Shumkonia mesophila: one gene and its partner. Each later gene encodes a partner of the first gene's protein in a complex. Links are inferred from orthologs where the notes say so. Each region holds a gene or a part of one and is shown in the gene's direction. Other genes may lie near its edges.

Region 1 (7,198 bases):
GGAGAAGGCGTCGGTCGCCATGGTCATGCCGGAAGCCGAGGCGACGCGGCCCCTGTGGCAGAACGCCCTCTTCTTCGCCTCGATGGTCGGCATCCTGGTCTTCGCCACCTGGGGCGAGCCGGCCGAGGCAACGGGCGTGTGGGCGGTCATATGGCAGGTCAAGTGGCTGGTGACGGCAGCCTTCGGCCTCGCCCTCGGCGGCACCCTCGTCCTGTGGTTCGGCTTCGCCGTCAAGAAGGTGGCGATCGTCGCCGCGGCGGTGGCGCTGGCCGCCACCCTGGCGCCCGACATGCCGCTGATCCCGTTTTCCACCGGCGTCGTCGCCTTCTCCTACTTCACGAGCCGGGACAAAGGCGAGATCGGAACCTGGTTCGGCGTGTCGTGGGACTTCGCCAAACAGATCCTGCCGCTCCTCTTTATCGGCGTCCTGGTCGCCGGAGCCCTGCTTGGGCGGCCGGGCCACGAAGGCCTGATTCCCTCGGAGTGGGTTTCCGGTCTGGTGGGCGGCAATTCGCTCGCCGCCAACCTGTTCGCCTCGGTGGTCGGCGCCTTCATGTACTTCGCGACGCTGACCGAGGTGCCGATCCTGCAGGGTTTGATCGGCGCCGGCATGGGCAAGGGCCCGGCTTTGGCCCTGCTGCTGGCCGGGCCGGCGCTGAGCCTGCCCAGCATGCTGGTCATCCGCACCGTCCTCGGGACCAGGAAGACCCTCGCTTTCGTCGTCCTCGTCGTGGTGATGGCCACGGTGAGCGGCATGCTCTTCGGAACCTTTTTCGGCTGATCCTGAAACCAAAGGAGGAACACCATGAAAATCCAGATTCTCGGTGGCGGTTGCGCCAAATGCCACGCCCTGGCCCAGCATGCCGAGGCGGCGGCCAAGGACTTGGGCCTCGACTATCAGATGGAGAAGATCACCGACATGAACCGCTACGCCGACTTCGGCGTCGCCATGACGCCCGCCCTGGCCGTGGACGGTGTGGTCAAGGTGGTCGGCAAGGTGGCCTCGGTGGATGAGATCAAGACCCTTTTGAAGGGATGAAGACGGGAGAAACGACCATGGAAAAGCAAGACAGTTGCGCGTGCAACAGCGCGCCGAAGCTCATTTTTGCCTGCTCCGGCGCGGCCGACGTCGGCGCCATCTCCGACCAGGCGGCGCGCCACCTCACGCGCGGCGGCGTCGGCAACATGTACTGCCTGGCCGGCATCGGCGGGCGGGTTCCGGGCATCGTCAAGAGCACCGAAGCCGCCTCGGCCGTTCTGGCCATCGACGGCTGCCCCATCGATTGCGCCCGCAAGACCCTCGAACAGGCGGGGTTCTCGGGGTTCAGGCATCTCCAACTGGCCGACCTCGGCCTCAAAAAGGGCCACAGCCCGGTAACCGACGAGGCGGTCGGGCGGGTCGTCGCCAGGGGGGCGGAACTGCTCGGCGGCGGCTCCTGCTGCGCCGCCGCCGAATAGGGCGATGTGCCGGCTTCAGGCCGCGGATGCCGCCTTGGTGCCGAGCACGGTGACGCTGCGCAACTCGGTGCCGGATGCCCGGAACGCCTCCAGCCCCCGTGCGTCGAGGTAACGGCCCAGCAGGTCGTCCGGCAGCGGGATCGGCTTGGCCTCGACCACGCGGACGTCGGTGAAACCGGCCTGGCCGAGCAGGGCCAGGTACTCGGCCTCGACGATGGCGCCGGCCACGCAACCGACGTGCAGGGCCGCCGCCTCGCGGATGGGGGCGGGAAGGGCCACGCTGGAGACGATGTCGGACACGCAGAACCGGCCGCCCGCCTTCAGCACGCGGAACATTTCGGCGAAGGCGGCGGCCTTGTCGGGCACCAGGTTGAGCACGCAGTTGCTGATCACGATGTCGACGGCCCCGGCCTCGACCGGCAGGTTCTCGATCTCGCCCAGCCGGAACTCGACGTTGCCGTAGCCAAGCTTGGCGGCGTTCTGGCGCGCCCTGGCGATCATTTCCGGCGTCATGTCGACGCCGATCACCCGGCCCGAATCGCCCGTTTCGCGGCGGGCGACGAAGCAGTCGATGCCGGCGCCAGAGCCGAGGTCGAGCACCGTTTCGCCGGCCCGGATGGCGGCGTGGCGGGTCGGCAGGCCGCAGCCGAGCCCGAGGTCGGCCTCGGCGACGTAGCCCTCGACCTGGCTGTAGGCGTTGCCGATCATGTCGACGCCGGTGCCCGGTCCGGAGCCGCAGCCGCAGGACGACGGGCCGCAGCAGCCGGAGGCGCGGGTCGCGGCATCGGCATAACGTTCACGGACAAGGGTTTTGATGTCGGGGGTGGTCATGGCATGATCTCCACTGGTCAAACTCGTATAATTCGATTATTCTAGAAATATGGAAACAAAGCAAGCCCTCAGTTGCCTGGCTGCGCTCGCCCAGGAAACCCGCCTGGCGGTGTTCCGCCTGCTGGTCCGCCGGGGCGAGGCCGGCATGGCCGCCGGCGACATCGCGGAGCGGGTCGGCGCCCCGGCCTCGACGCTGTCGTTCCACCTGAAGGAACTGGAGCGCACCGGCCTCGTCACGGTCCGCCGCCACCAGCGCCAGATGCTCTATGCCGTCGATTACGGCGCCATGCGCCGCTTCCTGGACTTCCTGCAAAAGGACTGCTGCCAGGACCATCCCGAGATCTGCGGATGCGCCCCGGCCGATGCCTTGCCAGAACGTCGTTGACGGGATGTCTTGTACCTGATATTTCGCTATATAACGAATTATCAGGTACATCGCCGATGATCGAGCAGTTCGAATTCGTCGCCAAGGCCATCGCCGACCGCAACCGGGTCCGCATTCTCAAGATGCTGGAATCCGGGCCGCTCTGCGTGTGCCGCATCACCATGGCCCTCGACCTGGCTCCGGCGACCGTGTCCAAGCATCTTTCGGTCCTCAAGTCGGCGGGGATGATCCTGTCGGACAAGCGGGGCCGATGGGCCTATTACCGGCTTGCCGACCGCGAGGTGAACCCGTATGCGCCGGCCGTCCTGGCCGTCGTCGGCGCCGCGCTGGCCGAAGATCCCGCCGTTCTGGCGGACCGCCGCGCCCTCGACAGCCTCGCCGCCATCCCGGCGGAGCGGTTGTGCGACGAGGGGCCGGCGGTGCTGGCCGGCCTCGACCGTCACGGGCTTGCAACACTCGGGCGCTACAAGGAAGCGACCCCCACCGGTTGAAGGGACCCTCCATGACCGAGAAAGTCTTCAACGTTCTGTTCCTGTGCACCGGCAATTCGGCGCGCAGCATCATGGCCGAGGCGATCATGAACAGCCTGGGCAAAGGCAAGTTCCGGGCCTACAGCGCCGGCAGCCATCCGTCCGGCCGCGTGCATCCCCTGGCGCTCGACACCTTGCGCATCGCCGGGCTGCCCACCGGGGGGGCGCGCTCCAAGGCCTGGGACGAGTTCGCCGAGCCGGGCGCGCCGGTGATGGATTTCGTCTTCACCGTCTGCGACAACGCGGCCGGCGAGGTTTGCCCGGTGTGGCCCGGCCAGCCGATGACGGCCCATTGGGGGGTCGAAGACCCGGCCACCTTCGAGGGAACGGACGCCGAGCGGCGGGCCTTCTTCCTCAAGGTGTTCCGCATGCTGCAGAACCGCATCGCGGTGTTCGCCAGCCTTCCGGTCGCCTCGCTGGACAGGCAATCGCTGCACAGCCGCGTCAAGGACATCGGCCGCATGGGCGACGAAGCCGCCTCGGCCGCCGATCCCGCCTGAACGAAGGACCACGAAAAACATGTCGATCCAATGCGAAGCGACCGGCCGTCGCGCGGCCAAGGCCCCGATGGGGATTTTCGAGCGCTACCTGACGCTGTGGGTGGCGCTCTGCATCGTCGGCGGCATCGCGCTGGGCCAGGTCGTGCCCGATGTCTTCCAGGCGTTCGGCCGCATGGAGGTGGCCAAGGTCAATATCCCGGTCGCCGTGCTGATCTGGCTGATGGTCATTCCCATGCTGCTCAAGGTCGATTTCGGCGCCATCGGCCAGGTCCGCCAACACTGGCGGGGCATCGGCGTCACGCTGTTCATCAACTGGGCGGTCAAGCCGTTCTCGATGGCGGCGCTGGGCTGGCTGTTCATCCGCTATCTGTTCGCGCCGTACCTGCCGGCCGAGCAGATCGATTCCTACATCGCCGGGCTGATCATCCTGGCTGCCGCCCCCTGTACCGCCATGGTCTTCGTATGGAGCCACCTGTGCGACGGCGAGCCCCACTTCACGCTTTCCCAGGTGGCGCTGAACGACACCATCATGATCTTCGCCTTCGCGCCGATCGTCGGCCTGCTGCTCGGGCTTTCCTCCATCGCCGTGCCGTGGGAAACGCTCTTCCTCTCGGTCGTGCTTTACATCGTCATTCCGGTGATCCTTGCCCAGTTGTGGCGGCGCGGCTTGGTCAGGAACGGCGACGACGGCGCGCTCCAGGCCGTGCTGGCGCGCCTGCACCCGGTGTCGCTGGGGGCGCTGCTGGTGACTCTCGTGCTGCTGTTCGGCTTCCAGGGCGAGCAGATCATCGCCCAGCCCCTGATCATCGCGCTGCTGGCGGTGCCGATTCTGATCCAGGTCTATTTCAACGCCGGGCTGGCCTATCTGCTGAACCGCAAGGTCGGCGCCGCCCACTGCGTGGCGGGGCCGTCGGCGCTGATCGGCGCCAGCAACTTCTTCGAACTGGCGGTGGCCACCGCCATCAGCCTGTTCGGCTTCCAGTCCGGCGCCGCCTTGGCCACCGTGGTCGGCGTCCTGATCGAGGTGCCGGTGATGCTCTCGGTGGTCGGCATCGTCACCCGCACGCAGGCGTGGTACGAGCGGGGACGGGTGGCGCCATGACCGATTTCGCCACCAAGCGGCTCGCCGTCGATCCTGACGTGGTTGCCCCGGACGGCTCCGACGTGCGCATCCTGCTCGGCCTCGCCGGGGGCGGCGCCGCCCATTTCCAACTCGCCCCGGGAAAAACGTCGCGGGCGGTGACGCACCGCACCGTCGAGGAAATCTGGTTCTTCGTCGGCGGCTTGGGCGAGATGTGGCGCCGGCAGGGAACCCGCGAGGAGATCGTCGCCGTCGAGCCGGGCGTGTGCCTGACCATCCCGCTGGGAACCCATTTCCAGTTCCGCGCCTTGGGGGACAAGCCCTTGGCCGCCGTCGGCATCACCATGCCGCCCTGGCCGGGCGAGGGTGAGGCCATTGCCGTGGAAGGCAAGTGGCCGCCGACGGTGTGAGCCGGCCTACCGGCGCACGTGGATCGTCCACTCGGCCAGATGATAGTCGCGCAGCACGGTGACGCGGGGCGACAGTTCCTTCACGCAGAAATCGTGGAACACCCGCCAGTCGGCGTAATAGAGGTCCTTCTCCCTGCGGCTCTTGGTGGCGGCGCACAGCATGTTGAAGGCGAGGCCCTTGCGGGTCTTCGACCACAGGTCCCTGAGGCTGCCTTCGACATAGGCGATCCAGTCGCGGTCGCTTTCGTCGAGCTTCATGTTGTAGGTGCCCGACACGAAGGAGTAGTCGGCCTCGCGCGTCGCCATCAGGCACTGGGCGAAATGGGCCCGGGGATCGCGGATGCGCCGAGCGGCCTCGCGCACCATGCCCTCGGAAATGTCATAGCCGAAATAGGTGCTGTCTCGCATGAAAGGGAACGGCGCGACGAAATCGAAAAAGGCGCCGTAGCCGCAGCCCAGGTCGGTGAGCGTAAGGCCGCCCGCGTCGTCGGCGGGATCGACGATGCCGATCAGTACCTCGAAGCGCAATTGTTGTCCCGTCGCGTTGCGCCAGAAGACGCCGCGCGCCGTGGCGCCGCATTCCTTAAGGCGGATGTCGTAAAGGACGGCGATCGGCGCCAGCCTGCGGGCGGCGTCGCGGAGGTCATCGGGGTTCATGGAACGGGCGCTCCGGATGGGCTCATATCCTGGCCCACGACGGCTTTTCGGGGACGAGCCGAATGTCGCCCGCCATCAGGGCGGTGCCGGCGCCTGCCGCCGCTTCCAGCGATTCGAGGCGCAGCAGGGCGAGCCCGATGCCGGGCGCCGAGGAGCGCATCTCGCCGACGTCGCGGCCGTCCAGCAGGATGGGCGTTCCCGCCGCCGGCGCCGGGCCGTCGAAGCGGACCGGCAACAGGCGGCGCTTGATCAGGCCGCGGTATTTGGTGCGCGCCGTCAGTTCCTGCCCCAGGAAGCAGCCCTTCTGCCAATCGACGCCGTTGAACTCGTCGAATCCGGCCTCGAGCAGGATGGTCTTCTCCACCACCAGGTCGCGGCTGCCGTCGGGCAGGCCGAGGGCCAGGCGGTGGGCGTCGTAGGCGGCGAACGGCGCCTCGGCGAAGCCCATGCGGCCAAGCGCTTCCTCGCCGCCCTCGCGGGGCAGGATGGCGCGCACACCGGCCGCCGCCAGGCGCGGGTCGCGATAGACGACGCCGCCGGCGAAGGCGGCGGCGTCGCCCGCCTCGCCGTTCAATTGAAAGGCCTGGCCGGCCTCCTCTCCGAACACCGCGGCGACGAGATAGTCCGCCGTCCGCTGCTCGACGGTGACCTTGGAGCGCAGGCGATAGAGGGAAAGCCGGCGGGCCAGGTCGGCGGCGCGCCCGGCTTCGCAGTCCAGCATCAGCGTTTCGCCCAGCGGCACGACGAAGAACTCGTGCAGGAACTTTCCCTGGGCGGTCAGGAAAGCCGCGTGGATGGCTCGATCATCGGTCACCCGCCGGATGTCGTTGGAAATCAGGCCCTGCAGGAAGGTTCGGGCATCCTCGCCCCGTACCGCCAGCAGCCCGCGATTTTCAAGCCGTGCAAACGAGGGGTTTGCCATGCGCATCCTTGTTTTCCTGGGTATAACATGATGCTTGTCGCCCGTGTCCCAAAAATTGGCGCATCGATGGTGCCTTGGCAAGGGTTTGGGGCCTTTCCAAGGCCCCGCCCGGGACGTATAACAGCCGCCGCGGACTTCGAGAGGTGGATGCCCCAATGCGTGTTCTTCAGGCCATGGCCGGAGCCCCCCACGGTGGAGCCGAGTCTTTTTTCATGCGTCTCGTCCCGGCCCTTCAACGCGCCGGCATCCAGCAGCTGGTGGTGATCCGCCGCGATGCCGAGCGGGTGGCGAAACTGCGCGCGGCGGGCATCGAGCCGGTCGAAGTCGCCTTCGGCGGGCGCCTGGATTTCGGCTCGCCGCTGGTCATGCGCCGCGAGATCCGCGGTTTCAAGCCGCACATCGTCATGACCTGGATGAACCGGGC
Region 2 (7,076 bases), on another replicon or contig:
CTCGACCGCGCGCTGGCCCGCCGCGTCGCCGCCGAACTGCGGCGCTGGGCGATCGACGTCGACGATTCGGCCGGCCAGCCGCTGGCCCACACGCCGCCCGCCGCCTTCCTGCGCCTGGCGCTGGCCATGGTCGCCGAGGATTTTGCGCCGGTCGCCACGTTGGCCGCGCTCAAGCATCCGCTGGCCGCCGGCGGCCGCCGCCCGGTTGCCTTCCGGACCGCCGTCCGCGAGCTTGAAATCGCTGCCCTGCGCGGCCCCCGGCCGGCCCCCGGCATCGACGGTCTGCGCGCCGCGCTGGGCGGGCAGGCAAGCCGGTTCGCCGTCCTGCTCGCCAGCCTGGAGGACGCGGCGGCTTCCCTCCATGCGCTGCTTCGCCAGACCGCCGCCGATCCCCTCGCCCTGGTTTCCGCCCACGTCGCCTGCGTCGAGGCCCTGGCGGCCACAGATGAGGCCCCCGGCGCCGCCCGCCTGTGGGCCGGCGAGGCCGGCGAGGCCGTCGCCCATTTCCTGGCCGAACTGGCCGACTCGGCAGCTTCCCTGGGGCCGCTGGCCGGCCGCCAATACGCCGGCCTCTTCGACGCCCTGATGGCGGGCCGCGTGGTGCGCCCCCGCTTCGGGCGCCATCCGCGCCTTGCCATCTGGGGACCGCTGGAAGCCCGCCTGCAACAGGCCGACGTCGTCGTGCTGGGCGGCCTCAACGAGGGCTGCTGGCCGCCCGAAACCCAGGCCGGGCCGTGGATGAGCCGGCCGATGATGAAGAGCTTCGGGTTGCCGTTGCCGGAACGCCGCATCGGCCTTTCGGCCCACGACTTCGCCCAGGCCTTCGCGGCGCCCCGCGTCGTCCTGACCCGGGCCAGCCGGGTCGAGGGAACGCCGACCGTGCCATCGCGCTGGCTGGCCCGCCTGGATGCGCTCACCGCCGGTTCGGGGCTGGCCCGGACGCTTGAGACCGACCGCCGCTGGATCGCCTGGTTCGAGGGGCTGGATGCCGCCGGGCCACCCCGCCCGGTCGTCCCGCCGCGCCCCCGGCCGCCCGCCGAGGCCCGGCCCCGCAGGCTATCGGTCACCCAGGTCGAGGCGTGGATTCGCGACCCCTATGCCATCTTCGCGCGCCACATCCTGGGTCTGGCGCCGCTGGACGCGCTCGACGCCGATCCGGCGGCGGCCGAGCGCGGCACCATCATCCACGACGCGCTGGAGGCCTTCATTCGCGCCGTCCCCGGCGAGCTGCCGGCCGATGCCGAGGACCGGCTGATCGCCATCGGCCGCCAGGTGTTCGGGGATCGTACGGCCCGGCCCGGGGTTCGCGCCTTCTGGTGGCCGCGCTTCGAGCGCCTGGCCCGCTGGTTCATCGACTTCGAGCGCCGCCGACGCGCCGCCGGCCATCGCGTGCTGGCCACCGAGACCCGGGGCGAGCTGGTCCTGGCGGCGCCGGGCGGCCCCTTCCTTCTGAGCGGCCGTGCCGACCGCCTGGACCTGACGCCGACGGGCGATCTGGCGATCATCGACTACAAGACCGGCCAGGTCCCGTCGCGAAAGCAGGTCGAATGCGGCTTGGCGCCGCAGTTGTCGCTGGAGGCAGCGATGGCGGCGGCCGGCGGCTTCGCCGGCATCCCCGCGAAGTCGGTGGCCGAGATGATCTACCTTCGGCTCACCGGCGGCCGGCTGCCCGGTGAGGAGCGGGTGCTGAACGAAGGCGTTGCCGCCATCGCCGAAGAGGCGATGTCCGGCCTGGCTCGCAAGGTCGCCCTTTTCGACAACCCCAGGACCCCCTACCTGTCGCGCCGCCGCCCGATGTTCGAGCGCGACGTCGGCGATTACGACCATCTGGCCCGGGTCAAGGAATGGCTGGCCGGCGGAGGCGACGAATGACGCCCGGCGCCCCCGCCCCCACCGACACCCGCACCGCGTTGGGCGCCCAGGTCGCCGCCGCCGATCCGTCCCGCTCGGTGTGGGTGTCGGCCAACGCCGGCACCGGCAAGACCCGCGTGCTGATCGACCGCATCAGCCGGCTGCTGCTGGCCGGCACGCCGCCCGGGCGCATCCTCTGCCTGACCTTCACCAAGGCCGCCGCCGCCGAGATGGCCAACCGTCTGCGCGAGCGCCTGGGCGCCTGGACCCTGATGGCCGACGCGGCCCTTGACGACGACCTGTTGAAGCTTTTGGGGCAGGCCCCCGAGGCGGCGCAGACGGTGCGGGCGCGGCGCCTGTTCGCCCAGGTTCTGGACGCGCCGGGCGGCCTCAAGATCCGCACCATCCACGCCTTCTGCGAATCGCTGCTCGGCCAGTTTCCGCTGGAGGCGGCGGTGGCGCCGCATTTCCAGGTCATCGACGAGAGGACCAGCGCCGAGCTGCTGGCCGAGGCCCGCGCCGCCACCCTGGTCGGCGCCTTCGACGGCCGCGATCCGGAACTGACCGGGGCGGTCCGCCATTTGGCCGAACTGGCCGACGAGGCCGGCATCGACGGCGTCATCCGCGAACTGGCGGCCAACCGGCGCCGGCTTCGCGACCTCATCGCCGCCCACGGCTCGGTCGCCGCCCTGGGCGGGGCGGTGCGCACCGTCCTTGGCCTCGCCGCCGGGGACACCGCCTCTTCGGTGCTGGTCGAGGCCGCCGCCGACGGGGCCTTCGACGCGGCAGCGTTGTCGCGGGCGTGCCGTGCCCTCGACAGCGGAACGGCCGGCGACCGGGAAAAGGCCGCGGCCATCCGCGCCTGGATCGGCGATCCGGCGGCGCGGACGGACGGCCTGATGGGCGCCTACGCCGAGGTGTTCCTGACCAAGGCCGGCGAGCCCAGGGCCGAGAGCCGGCTCGTCACCAAGGGCGCGCGGGCCGCCGACCCCGAGGTCCTGCCCATCCTGCTGGCCGAGCAGGCGCGCATCGGCGCCCTGGCCGAGCGGCTGAAGGCGGTGGCCACGGCGCAGGCCACCGAGGCGCTGCTCACCTTCGCCGAAGCCCTGCTCGGTACCTACGACGCCCTCAAGGACGGGCGGGCGCTGCTCGACTACGACGACCTCGTGCTCAAGGTGCGCAGCCTGCTTCGCGCCGACGGCCGGGCGGCGTGGGTGCATTACAAGCTGGATGGCGGGCTGGATCATATCCTGGTCGATGAGGCCCAGGACACCAGCCCCGAGCAATGGGACGTGGTGGCCGGCCTGGCCGCCGAGTTCTTCGCCGGGGCCGGGGCACGGGCCACGCCGCGCACCGTGTTCGCGGTGGGCGACGAGAAGCAGTCGATCTACAGCTTCCAGGGCGCCGACCCCGCCGCCTTCGAGCGCATGCACCAAGCCTTCGCCGCGCGCGCCGGGGCCGCCCGGCAGCCGTGGCTGGCCGTCGAGATGCCGCTGTCCTTCCGCTCCACCTGGACGGTGTTGCGCGCCGTCGACGCGGTCTTCGCCGGCAGCGCGGCGGCCGACGGCGTCACCTTCCACGGGCGGGCGATCCGCCACCTGTCGAACCGCGACGGCCAGGCCGGCCTCGTCGAGATCTGGCCGACGGTCAAGCCGGAACCCGTCCCCGAAACCGATCCCTGGGACGCGCCGCTCGACCATCTGCCGGCGGCCAGCCCGCCGGTGCGTCTGGCCGAGCGCATCGCCGAGCGCATCGACGGCTGGCTGAAGGCCGGCGAAATTCTGGAATCGGAAGGCCGCCCGATCAAGCCGGGCGACATCATGATCCTGGTGCGCCGCCGGGAACGTTTCGCAGAGGCAATGATCCGCTGCCTCAAGGAGCGCGGCATTCCGGTGGCCGGCAGCGACCGCATGGTGCTGACCGAGCAGTTGGCGGTGATGGACCTGATGGCTTTGGGCCGCTTTCTGCTGCTGCCCGAGGACGACCTGTCGCTGGCCGAGGTGCTCAAGGGGCCGCTCTATGGCCTTGACGACGACGACCTGTTCGCCCTGGCTTGGCGGCGCGACGGTACCCTGTGGGAGGCGCTGAAGCGCCGGGCCGGCGAACGGCCGGGCTGGGAGGCGGCGCGCGACGGGCTCGGCCGACTTCTCGACCGAGCCGACTTCGCGCCGCCGTTCGAGTTCTTTTCCGACGTGCTGGGGCCGGGCGGCGGCCGGCAGCACATCCTCGGCCGGCTCGGCGTCGACGCCGGCGATCCCCTGGACGAGTTCCTTGCCCTGGCCCAGATGTACGAGCGCGACCACGTGCCCTCGTTGCAGGGCTTCCTGCACTGGCTGGAAGCCGGCAGGACCGAGATCAAGCGCGACCTCGAACACGGACGCGGCGAAGTGCGGGTGATGACGGTGCACGGCGCCAAGGGCCTGCAGGCCAACGTGGTGTTCCTGCCCGACACCTGCACCGTTCCCGATCCCCGGCTCGACGCCCGCGTGCTGTGGCACGAGGCCGAGCCGCCGGCCGCCCTGTGGCCGGCCTTCCGGGCCAACGAGGAAACCACCTGCCGGGCGCTGCGCGAGGCGGCCCGCCGGCGTCAGGCGGAGGAATACCGCCGGCTGTTCTACGTGGCGATGACGCGGGCCCGCGACCGGCTTTACGTTTGCGGCTGGGAGACCACGCGCGGTCGCGGCGAGGGCTGCTGGTACGACCGCATCGTGGCGGCGCTGAAGGAAAAGGCCGAAGCCGTCGACGTCGGTTTCGAGGAGCCCGGCTGGCGGGTTTCGGACCCGCAGACGGCGGCGCTCGTCGGCCGCGACGAGGCGGCGGCCCGTCCCGCCGACGCCGGCCCGCCCCCGGCCTGGGTCCTTCGGCCGCCGCCGCCCGAGGCCGACCCGCCGCGTCCGCTCACGCCGTCCCACCCCGACGGCGAGGAACCGCCGGTGGTCTCGCCGCTGGGAGGCGACGACGGCCTGCGCTTTCGGCGCGGCCGTCTGATCCACGCCCTGCTGCAGACCCTGCCGCAGGTGGCGCCGCCGGCGCGTCCGGCCGCCGCCGCCGCCTTCCTGGCCCGGCGCGTGCACGGCCTCGACCCGACGACGCAGGCGGCCATCGCGGCGGAAACGCTGGCCGTGTTGGAGCATCCGGAATTCGGCGGCATCTTCGGCCCGGCCGGGCGGGCCGAGGTGCCCCTGGTCGGCACCGTCGGCGACCGGACCATCTCGGCCCAGGTGGACCGTCTGGTGGTGACGCCCGAGGCCGTCCTGGTCGTCGACTTCAAAACCAACCGGCCGCCGCCGGCCGACGTCGCGGCGGTGCCGGCGATCTATCTTCGGCAGATGGCAGCCTATCGCCAAGCGCTCGGCCGGATCTACCCCGACCGTCCCATCCGCTGCGCGCTTCTGTGGACCGACGGACCCCGCCTGATGCCGCTCCCCGACGCCCTGCTCGATGCGCACGCGCCTTGACGGTCCGGGGGCCGGTCTCTAGATTCAGGGCCGGGCGAACCTCGGGCGGGGCAAGGTTCGCAGGGGGACAATACAAGAAGTTCGAGAACTCCTGATGGGAATGGATAGATGCCAAAGAACGTGACCGACGGTTCGTTTAAGACCGATGTCCTGCAGTCGTCGAAGCCGGTTCTGGTGGACTTTTGGGCGGAATGGTGCGGTCCGTGCAAGCAGATCGCCCCCTCGCTGGAGGAGTTGTCCACCGAGATGAGCGACCGCATGACCGTCGCCAAGATCAATATCGATCAGAACCCGGCGACGCCCTCGCACTATGGGGTGCGCGGGATCCCCACCCTGATGATCTTCAAGGACGGCCAAGTCGCCGGCACCAAGGTCGGCGCCCTGCCCAAGAGCAAGCTGGTGGAATGGGTCGAGTCGGTCATCTGACGGCTCCCCTTCCTGCAAGCAAGTCCGAAGCCCCGCCATCCGGCGGGGCTTCGCGTTTGCGGGCGAATCTTAGGGTTTCGGCTGACCGGTCAGATCGAGGACGTGGCGAAAAACCGCGCGCTGGCCGCCGCGCAGGGGATAGTTGCGGGTGATCCGGCCCATGTTCTTGAAGCCGTTTTTTTCGAGCACGCGGGCCGAGGCCGGATTGCTGGGAAAGGTGCAGGCCTCGAGCGCGCCGACGCCGACGGCCTTAGCATGGCGGACCGCCTCGCGGACCGCCTCGGTGGCGAACCCGTTGCCCCAGAACGGGCGGCCGATGCCATAGCCCATCTCGATGCGATCCAGCACCTCGCCAAAGCCGATGGCCCCGACGAATACCCCGTCGCCGGCCCGGCAGATGGCGAAGCCGTGCGAATCGCGCATCCTTCTGGCGATCCATTTCCCGGCCTCTTCGACGGTGCACGGATCGGGCAGGGTGGCGGTCATGGCGATGGCATCGCTGTCCTCGCCGAACAGGCGGGCGAAATGCCGGGCGTCGGTCGGTTCCAGCGGCCGCAGGTGCAGGCGGCGCGTGATCAGCGTTATCGTCATCGGATGCAATGGGTCTCCGCTCAGGCGTTGTCCCGAAGGACCGTTCCGGCAAGATATAGGGAACCGCAGATGAGAATGCGCCCCGGGCGCGCATCGGCCTCGACCAGCTGGCGGATCGCCGCCTCGACGGAAGGCGCCGCCGCCGCCGCGATGGCCACCGATGAGGCGGCCCCGGCCGCCTGCTCGGCCGCCAGCGAATTGGCCTCGCCGGGAATGGCGACGGCGCGCAGCCGGGTCACCGCCGGGGCCAGCGGCTTCAGATAGCCGATCGGGTCCTTGGTGGTGAGCATGCCGAATACCAGGTGCAGCGGGCGGTCCCGCCAGTGGCGGAAATGCTCGGCCAGCACGCGGCCGGCCCCCGGATTGTGGCCGCCGTCCAGCCACAGTTCCCAGCCCTCGGGCAGCAAGGCGGGGAGCGACCCCTTCGTCAGGCGTTGCAGGCGGGCCGGCCATTCGACGGCGCCGAGGCCGGCGGCGATGGCCGCCTCGGGGATGGAAAATCCCGCCATCCGTCGGGCGCAGGCTACCGCCAGCCCGGCGTTATGCACCTGGTGCTTGCCGGGCAACCCGGGGCGGGGCAACGCCAGCGAACGGTCGCCCTCGCAGAAGAGCACCCCCTCGCCGCGGCCGAGCACGAACCAGTCCGCCCCCTCTTTCACCAGCGGCGTACCCAGCGCCGCGGCCCGCCGTTCCAGCACGCGGGCCACCTTGCGGCCCTGCGCCGCCGTCAGGCAGGGAACGCCGGCCTTC

What was found. Proteins that work in one complex are often made in the same cells at the same time.
Region 2: the proteins of ODR01_RS18970 (region 1) and trxA are in contact, whole or in part, in an NMR structure (PDB 2IPA), measured with the Bacillus subtilis proteins. The link is inferred for Shumkonia mesophila from one-to-one orthologs.

Annotation. Positions count from the first base shown.
Region 1 is NZ_JAOTID010000013.1:54,576-61,773, reverse strand. Bases 1,962-4,940 are described here. They hold ODR01_RS18970 (arsenate reductase ArsC), read left to right. Parts: upstream 1,962-3,176; coding sequence 3,177-3,704; downstream 3,705-4,940. Other genes in these bases: ODR01_RS18960 (cupin domain-containing protein), read left to right, coding at 4,803-4,940; arsB (ACR3 family arsenite efflux transporter), read left to right, coding at 3,772-4,806; ODR01_RS18975 (ArsR/SmtB family transcription factor), read left to right, coding at 2,731-3,165; ODR01_RS18980 (ArsR/SmtB family transcription factor), read left to right, coding at 2,339-2,674; arsM (arsenite methyltransferase), read right to left, coding at 1,962-2,289. In the rest of the region: ODR01_RS19000 (permease), read left to right, coding at 1-781; ODR01_RS18995 (MTH895/ArsE family thioredoxin-like protein), read left to right, coding at 806-1,039; ODR01_RS18990 (putative zinc-binding protein), read left to right, coding at 1,057-1,458; more of arsM, read right to left, coding at 1,474-1,961; more of ODR01_RS18960, read left to right, coding at 4,941-5,195; ODR01_RS18955 (class I SAM-dependent methyltransferase), read right to left, coding at 5,202-5,852; CAF17-like 4Fe-4S cluster assembly/insertion protein YgfZ, read right to left, coding at 5,875-6,780; ODR01_RS18945 (glycosyltransferase), read left to right, coding at 6,930-7,198. UniProt on the Bacillus subtilis protein: Catalyzes the reduction of arsenate [As(V)] to arsenite [As(III)]. In vitro, can dephosphorylate para-nitrophenyl phosphate (pNPP).
Region 2 is NZ_JAOTID010000001.1:714,021-721,096, reverse strand. Bases 4,220-7,076 are described here. They hold trxA (thioredoxin TrxA), read left to right. Parts: upstream 4,220-5,417; coding sequence 5,418-5,735; downstream 5,736-7,076. Other genes in these bases: ODR01_RS03245 (bifunctional folylpolyglutamate synthase/dihydrofolate synthase), read right to left, coding at 6,347-7,076; ODR01_RS03250 (GNAT family N-acetyltransferase), read right to left, coding at 5,805-6,326; addA (double-strand break repair helicase AddA), read left to right, coding at 4,220-5,309. Outside these bases: double-strand break repair protein AddB, read left to right, coding at 1-1,872; more of addA, read left to right, coding at 1,869-4,219. UniProt on the Bacillus subtilis protein: Participates in various redox reactions through the reversible oxidation of its active center dithiol to a disulfide and catalyzes dithiol-disulfide exchange reactions.